Regions from separate parts of the Martelella sp. K41-7 genome, predicted to be linked through region 2. Evidence: riboswitches for the same ligand, from Rfam matches in the RefSeq annotation. Region 2 holds a riboswitch; the other holds the start of a gene.
What was found. A riboswitch is a leader RNA that binds a small molecule or an ion and turns the genes downstream of it on or off. The one in region 2 is predicted to bind S-adenosylmethionine.

Region 1: linked by a shared signal. The riboswitch ahead of AC0L7L_RS15435 (homoserine O-succinyltransferase) and the one ahead of AC0L7L_RS13230 (O-succinylhomoserine sulfhydrylase) in region 2 are both predicted to bind S-adenosylmethionine.

What each region holds. Positions count from the first base shown of each region.
Region 1 is NZ_CM147867.1:3,246,969-3,250,370, reverse strand. It holds gene AC0L7L_RS15440 (aldose epimerase family protein) at 1-711, opposite strand, end outside; gene AC0L7L_RS15435 (homoserine O-succinyltransferase) at 778-1,710, opposite strand; SAM riboswitch at 1,777-1,854, opposite strand; gene AC0L7L_RS15430 (NUDIX hydrolase) at 1,922-2,368, opposite strand; gene AC0L7L_RS15425 (LysE family translocator) at 2,423-3,055, opposite strand; gene AC0L7L_RS15420 (heavy-metal-associated domain-containing protein) at 3,210-3,402, shown strand, end outside.
Region 2 is NZ_CM147867.1:2,777,813-2,781,214, reverse strand. It holds gene AC0L7L_RS13240 (hypothetical protein) at 4-342, shown strand; gene AC0L7L_RS13235 (2'-deoxycytidine 5'-triphosphate deaminase) at 418-1,506, opposite strand; SAM riboswitch at 1,577-1,654, shown strand; gene AC0L7L_RS13230 (O-succinylhomoserine sulfhydrylase) at 1,688-2,872, shown strand; gene apaG (Co2+/Mg2+ efflux protein ApaG) at 2,947-3,339, shown strand.

The sequences.
Region 1 (3,402 bases), 470 kb from region 2:
AACCTGCCGGCCGTTCTCGTCTTCGCGCTTCATCGGATGTGGCTTGCGGAAGTCGAAGGGCGTGCCTGCGACAGACCGCAGCTCGCCAGTCGGGATCTGCCGCTCATCCGTTGGCAGATAGTGGTCGGCCATGATCATCAGCGTGTGCTCGAGGGTATCCGTGCCGTTGCCGAGATTGAAATAGGTGTGGTTGCACATGTTGGCGATCGTCGGCTGATCGGCGGTTGTCTCGTAAACCACCGAGAACACGCCGCGCGGCTTCAGCCGGAAATGCGCGCGGATTTCGCAATTGCCGGGAAAGCCGCCGCGTCCGTCCGGGTCGGTGATCTTGAGCGTCACCCGGTCTTCGCCGATCTCCTCGAATTCCCACATGCTGACGCCGATACCGTTGCTGCCGCCATGCAGATTGGTGATGCCGTTTTCGTTGCAGTCGACCTGATATTCCTTGCCTTCGATTGAAAAACGGCCATTCGCGATCCGGTTGGACGAACGCCCCGGTGTTGCGCCAAAATAGGGAGAATGGGCCGGATAGTTGTCGAAATCGTCAAATCCCAGAACAAGCGCATGATCGTGACCTTCAAGGCGCAGATCCTGAACGACGGCGCCCCAGTTGATGATCTTCGCGGTCAGTCCGCCTCCCGAGATCGTGACTCGGCTGACGGTCTGGCCGTCCTTTGTCTGGCCGAAGGCTTCCGGTTGTGGCGCACTCATTTTTTAATCCTCCGCATCTGAAATGTTGCATTGCGGCGCGGATATTGCGCCGGAATGCCCGGTGCTTCAAGCGCTCAGGCGCTTTTTGCCGATTTCTTCCAGAGAGTAGGGCGTCGTCTGGTAGACTTCGTTGATCCAGTTGCCAAACAGCAGATGCGCATGCGAGCGCCAGCGGTTGAGCGGGGTGCGGTTCGGGTCGTCTGCCGGGAAATAGTTGAATGGCAGGTCAACTGGAACATTTGCTTCGACATCACGCATGTACTCATCGGCGAGCGAACCGGAATCATACTCGATATGGTTGAACATGTAGAGCCGGTTGGCGAAGCTCTCCTGCGCAAGACAGGGGCCGACCTCGTCGGAATCCATCAGCAATTCCATGCCGGCGACGCGTTCCAGATCCTCCCGGCGCACCTCTGTCCAGCGCGAAACCGGTATCTGGAAATCGTCGGAAAAACCGTTGAGATAGACCGAGGCCGGTTTCAGGTTGCGGTGGCGGTGGACGCCGAAGGCCTTCTTTTCCAGAAGCCTCTTGGGGATGCCGTGGAAATGATAGGCAGCGGCCATCGCGCCCCAGCAGATATTCATTGTCGAGTGGCAATGGGTCGTGGTCCAGTCAAGGATCGACTTCATCTCGTTCCAGTAGGTCACGTCCTCGAAATCGATCGTCTCCACCGGCGCACCGGTGATGATGAAGCCGTCGAATTTACGCTCCGCCACTTCGTCCCAGGTCTGGTAGAATGAAAGCAGGTGGTCGATCGGCGTGTTCTTGGCCTTGTGGCCGCCGACACGCACCAGCGACAGCTCGATCTGCAGCGGAGAGGCGCCGAGAAGGCGCGCGAACTGAAGCTCGGTCCTGATCTTGTTCGGCATCAGGTTGAGCAGCCCGAAATGCAGCGGCCGAATATCCTGCCGCTCCGCAACCGTTTCCGTCTTGACCCGCACGCCTTCGGAAATCAGTGTCTCGAAGGCCGGCAGCGTATCTGGAATCTTGATAGGCATGTCTCATTCCAATCCCGAACAGAAACCGGCCGTCTCAATACGCAACCGGTCCGAATGGGCAGGAATTTTCTGCTTGCTTCGGCCCTTTAGCGAATTGTTTTACGTGGCTGCAAGCCGGCCGGCCAAATCACCACAAGAAGAAGGTAGATATCGCCGTAATTGCCGGGCGTCAATCATGGCGCAACAGACACCATCTTGCCGGTGGGCTGCCTCAGGCGAAAAATGCACGAAATATCGGCCACGAAAGCGGTATTTCCATGCCAAATCCTAGACTCCTTGTGGCTTCTTTCCACTCAAGGAAAAACAGGCGAAAGCGAATGGAGCAATGACCGTCTGAGGAATGCTTCTCGTCATGAAACCAGAACTCCGGCGTTTTATCCTCTAGGAGAACTGTAAAGATGTGACGCCGGTGACTTACGGTCTTGCCGTTTTTGCTGAAGTTGTAGTCGGCGCTGCCATGTTCTGACCAGTTTTTGTTCGGCAACAAGCCGGTTTCCTCGTGAAATTCCCGCTTTGCCGCATTAATGGCAGACTCCCCGTGTTCTATCGTGCCGCCCGGAACCTGAAGCGGCACGGCGGGAAAATCCGGTTCATCAAAAACAAGGATTCTGCTGCCACGTCGTGCGTAGATGAGCACTTTTTCGGCGTCTGGCGGCATATGCTTTGGGCCCTTTGTTATAGATCGCGTTCATTCTCGCGGTAGCACCCTTTTTCAGGATGTCGCCCGTCTCAGTGTCGCCGTTGTGATGCCCATGGCGATCAGGGCGCTGCCACCCAGACGCGGCAACAATGAAGAAATCTTGGGAGATGTCAGCTTTATTCGGAGCCGGTCGGCCATTAGTGCGTACGCCAGAGCGTTGATTGCGCCTAACCCGACGAACGTGGCTGTGAGTATCGCAAACTGTGGAAGAAGCGGTGTTTCGGGTGCTATGAACTGCGGTACAAAGGCGATGAAGAAGGCAATCGATTTCGGGTTCAGCGCCGTCACCCCCATGGCATGAAAGAAAACCCGCCTTGCTGCAAGCGGGGCGTTGGCGGAAGCCGATACGGCCTCGCTCGGACCGGTGCTTTTGAATAGCCGGGTGCCGAGATAAACAAGATAGGCCGCACCGACCCATTTGAGAACGAGAAACAGCTTGGCTGACGTCAGCACCAGCGCGCCGAGCCCGGCAAGCGAAGCGGTCATGGCGATAAAGTCCCCAAGCGCGACACCGGCAACGGTGGCAAGCGCAACCCGCCGACCCTGACCGAGCGCGTAGCTCAGGACGAGAAGAACAGTGGGCCCCGGAATGAACAGCAGTGCTGTCGATGCGGCCACGAAGGTAAGCCAGAGGTGTAAATCCATCTCTCTCTCCGGTGAATTCTTCAGAATATTTCTAGCAAAGACAGGTCCTGCTTTTGCTGGCAAGTGGGCTGCAATCAAAAACATCTCGCACCGCCTTGACCTTCCAGCTACTGGAAGCCCCATCTTGGTCTCACCAACAGCAAGGAGCACGAAGATGGCAGAGAAACTGACGCTGAAAATCGAAGGCATGGGCTGCAGCAAATGCAGCGAAAAGGTCACCAATGCGCTTGGCCGCATTGACGGTGTTTCCGATATCGACGTCAGTCTTGACGCCGCCGCAGCCTCTTTTGCGCTTGCCGCACCGGCCACCCGCGAACATGCGGTCGAGGCCATCGAAGACGCTGGTT
Region 2 (3,402 bases):
ATCATGATCAATCTGATCCGAATCGCGGCATTTATGACTGTGGTAGCGCTCGCCGGCTGTCAGACGGCACCACCGGAGACGTCCCTTCAGGAACTGCTCGATCAGGGCGCACGTGCAGAGCTTGGAGCACAGAGGTGCGAGAGCTACATCAGCCTGCGTGGCGACGCCAAGCTGAAGGATGCATCCGAGGAAATCTATGCCAAGGCGAGGGCGATGGGCGCCGATCAGTCCGATATCGACGACGCACGTCTACGGGCACGCCAGCAGGCGCAAATTCGAGACACGCTGGTCGGCAATGAAGAGACCTGCAACGAACTGGCCGTGTTGCCGCCGGGTTACTGAACGAAGCCGTTCCGGCAATTCCGAATGCCATCGAAAAGCCGGTCGCTTCGTGGCCGGTTTTTTTCTGGACTGTTCCTACCCGACCCGGAAATGCTTGGAGAGCTTAAGCCCCTGCGCCTGATAGTTCGAGCCGAGACCTGAACCATAAAGCGCGGTCGGCGGATCCATCATGTGCTCGTAGACCAGACGACCCACGATCTGGCTGTGTTCGAGAATGAAGGGCACTTCGTGGCTTCTGACCTCCAGTACGGCACGCGCGCCCCTGCCGCCGGCTTGCGCATGGCCGAAACCTGGGTCGAAAAAGCCTGCATAGTGCACGCGGAATTCACCGACCAGCGGATCGAACGGCGTCATCTCGGCGGCATAGAGCGGCGGTACATGCACGGCCTCGCGCGAAACCAGGATGTAGAATTCATCCGGATCGAGGATCAGTTCGCCCTTGCCGCGTCCCTCGATCGGCTCCCAGAAATCGAGAATGTCGTAGCCAGCCTTGCGGTCGACATCGATGACGCCGGTGTGGTGCTTGCCGCGATAACCGACCAGCCCCTCACCCTCCAGATCGATGGAAAGCGCAATCCCGCCATCGGAGATATTGGGCATGTCGCTGGCAACCAGCGTTTCGGCGCGGTGCAGTGCCATCAGCGCATCTTCGGCGAGAACGGCATGGCCAGAACGGAAACGGATCTGCGAAAGCCGGGAGCCCTGCCGCACGATCACCGGGAAGGTGCGCGGCGAAATCTCCAGATAAAGCGGCCCTTCGTAACCCGCCGGAATGATATCAAACTCCTGAGCGAAATCGGTGATCACGCGCGTGAAAATATCCAGCCTTCCGGTCGAGCTTTTGGGGTTGGTCGAGGCTGCCATCGCTTCGCCCAGCCTGAGGGCTTCCATCAACTCCACGATATAGACACAGCCAGTTTCCAGCACCGCCCCCTGCGTCAGATCGATCTCGTGCATGCTGAGATGCGACAGCTTGTCGGCCACATGATTTCGCGGGCCGGGCAGGAAACTTGCCCGCACACGATAGGCCTTCACCCCGAGCCTCAGATCGAGGCTGGCGGGCTGGATCTGGTCGTGGTCGAGTGGCTTTGCGGCAACCAGATCGCCCTGCTCCAGCAGGGCGGCAATGGCGTGATCGGCCAGTATTCCGGGCTTATTTGACATGGTTTTGCTCCTGTTGGCCGACAAAACCAATGTTTCAGAATTGACGCAAGCGCTGATAGGGAATATGCCGAATTATCCCTGTGGTGATTTGGCCGGTCGGCTTGCAGCCACGTTAAACAAATAGCTAAAAGGCCGGGTAACCGGTCCCTTCGCGACCGGTTTTTTTGTTTGGAGAGAAAAGATGAAGCAGTCCTGGCGTCCGCAAACCAAGCTCGTTCACGCAGGCAGCCTGCGTTCGCAGTATGGCGAGATGTCGGAGGGCATCTTCATGACGCAGGGCTTTCTCTACGAAAATTCTGCCGCCGCCGAGGCCCGCTTCAAGGGCGAGGATGAGGGCTTTATCTATGCCCGCTATGGCAGCCCGACCAACGCCATGTTCGAACAACGTATGTGCGCGCTTGAAGGCGCGGAAGATGCGCGCGCCACCGCTTCCGGTATGGCCGCCGTTTCCGCCGCAATCCTATGCCAACTGAAGGCCGGTGACCATATCGTGGCAGCGCGCGCGCTGTTCGGCTCCTGCCGCTGGGTGGTCGAAACGCTTGCACCGAAATATGGCATTGAATGCACACTGGTCGACGGTCGCGCGCTTGCCAATTTCGAGGCCGCAATCCGCCCGAACACAAAATTGTTCTTCATTGAAAGCCCGACCAACCCGACACTCGAAGTGATCGATATCGCCGGTGTCGCGCGGCTTGCCCATCAGGCCGGTGCCCGTTTGGTGGTCGACAACGTATTCGCCACCGCGCTCTACCAGAAACCGCTCGAACTCGGTGCGGATGTCGTCGTCTACTCGGCAACCAAGCATATCGATGGTCAGGGCCGCTGCCTCGGAGGCGTTGTCCTGTCGTCCAAGGAATGGGTTGAGGAAGAACTGCAGGACTATTTCCGCCACACCGGCCCTGCGCTGTCGCCCTTCAACGCCTGGCTGTTGATGAAGGGGCTGGAAACTTTTCCGTTGCGCGTCCGCCAGCAGACCGAAAGTGCCGCAAGAATTGCGGATTTCCTTGCCGATCAGAAACAGGTCGCCCGCGTGATCTATCCCGGCCGCGCCGATCACCCGCAGGCTGACATCATCAAAAAGCAGATGAAAGCCGGATCGTCGCTGATCGCCTTCGAACTGAAGGGCGGCAAGGATGCGGCCTTTGCGCTTCAGGATGCGCTGGACATCGTCTCGATTTCCAACAATCTCGGCGATGCCAAGAGCCTGATCACCCATCCGGCGACGACAACCCACAAGAACCTCTCCGACGAGGCGCGCGCCGAACTTGGTATTACCGGCGGCACGATCCGTTTTTCGGCCGGTATCGAGGATAGCGACGATCTGATCGACGATTTTGCAGCGGCACTTGCAAAACTGCCGGCATAAGCGTCAGAATTGCGGATCAGGACCGACCGGCGACCACCGACACCGGCCGGGCAGGACATTTCCGGAGCCGGCCAGTGGACAGCGAAACGACGGACGACATAGAGATCAAGGTGGAGACCCGTTTTCTGGACGAGCATTCCTCCCCGGCGGATGACCAGTTTGTCTGGGCCTACGATATCGAGATCGTCAATCACGGGGCGATCGAGGTCCAGATCATTGCCCGCCACTGGACCATCACCAACGCCGACGGTATTGTCGAGACCGTCAACGGCCCCGGCGTCGCCGGCAAGCAACCGGTGCTTGAGAGCGGCGGACGCTTTGCCTACCAGTCGGCAGCCCCGCTAGACACGCCTTCCGGCATCATGGTCGGCCATTATGTCCTGCGCACCGGCGACAACCGGCTGTTGCGGGTGGTGATCCCGCCGTTTTCGCTGGACTCGCCTTACGAAGACCGGTCGCACCACTGAAGCGCGAAACAACAAAGGTCGCCCTTCCCGGCAAGGAAGAGCGGCATTTGTCTGTGTTAATGC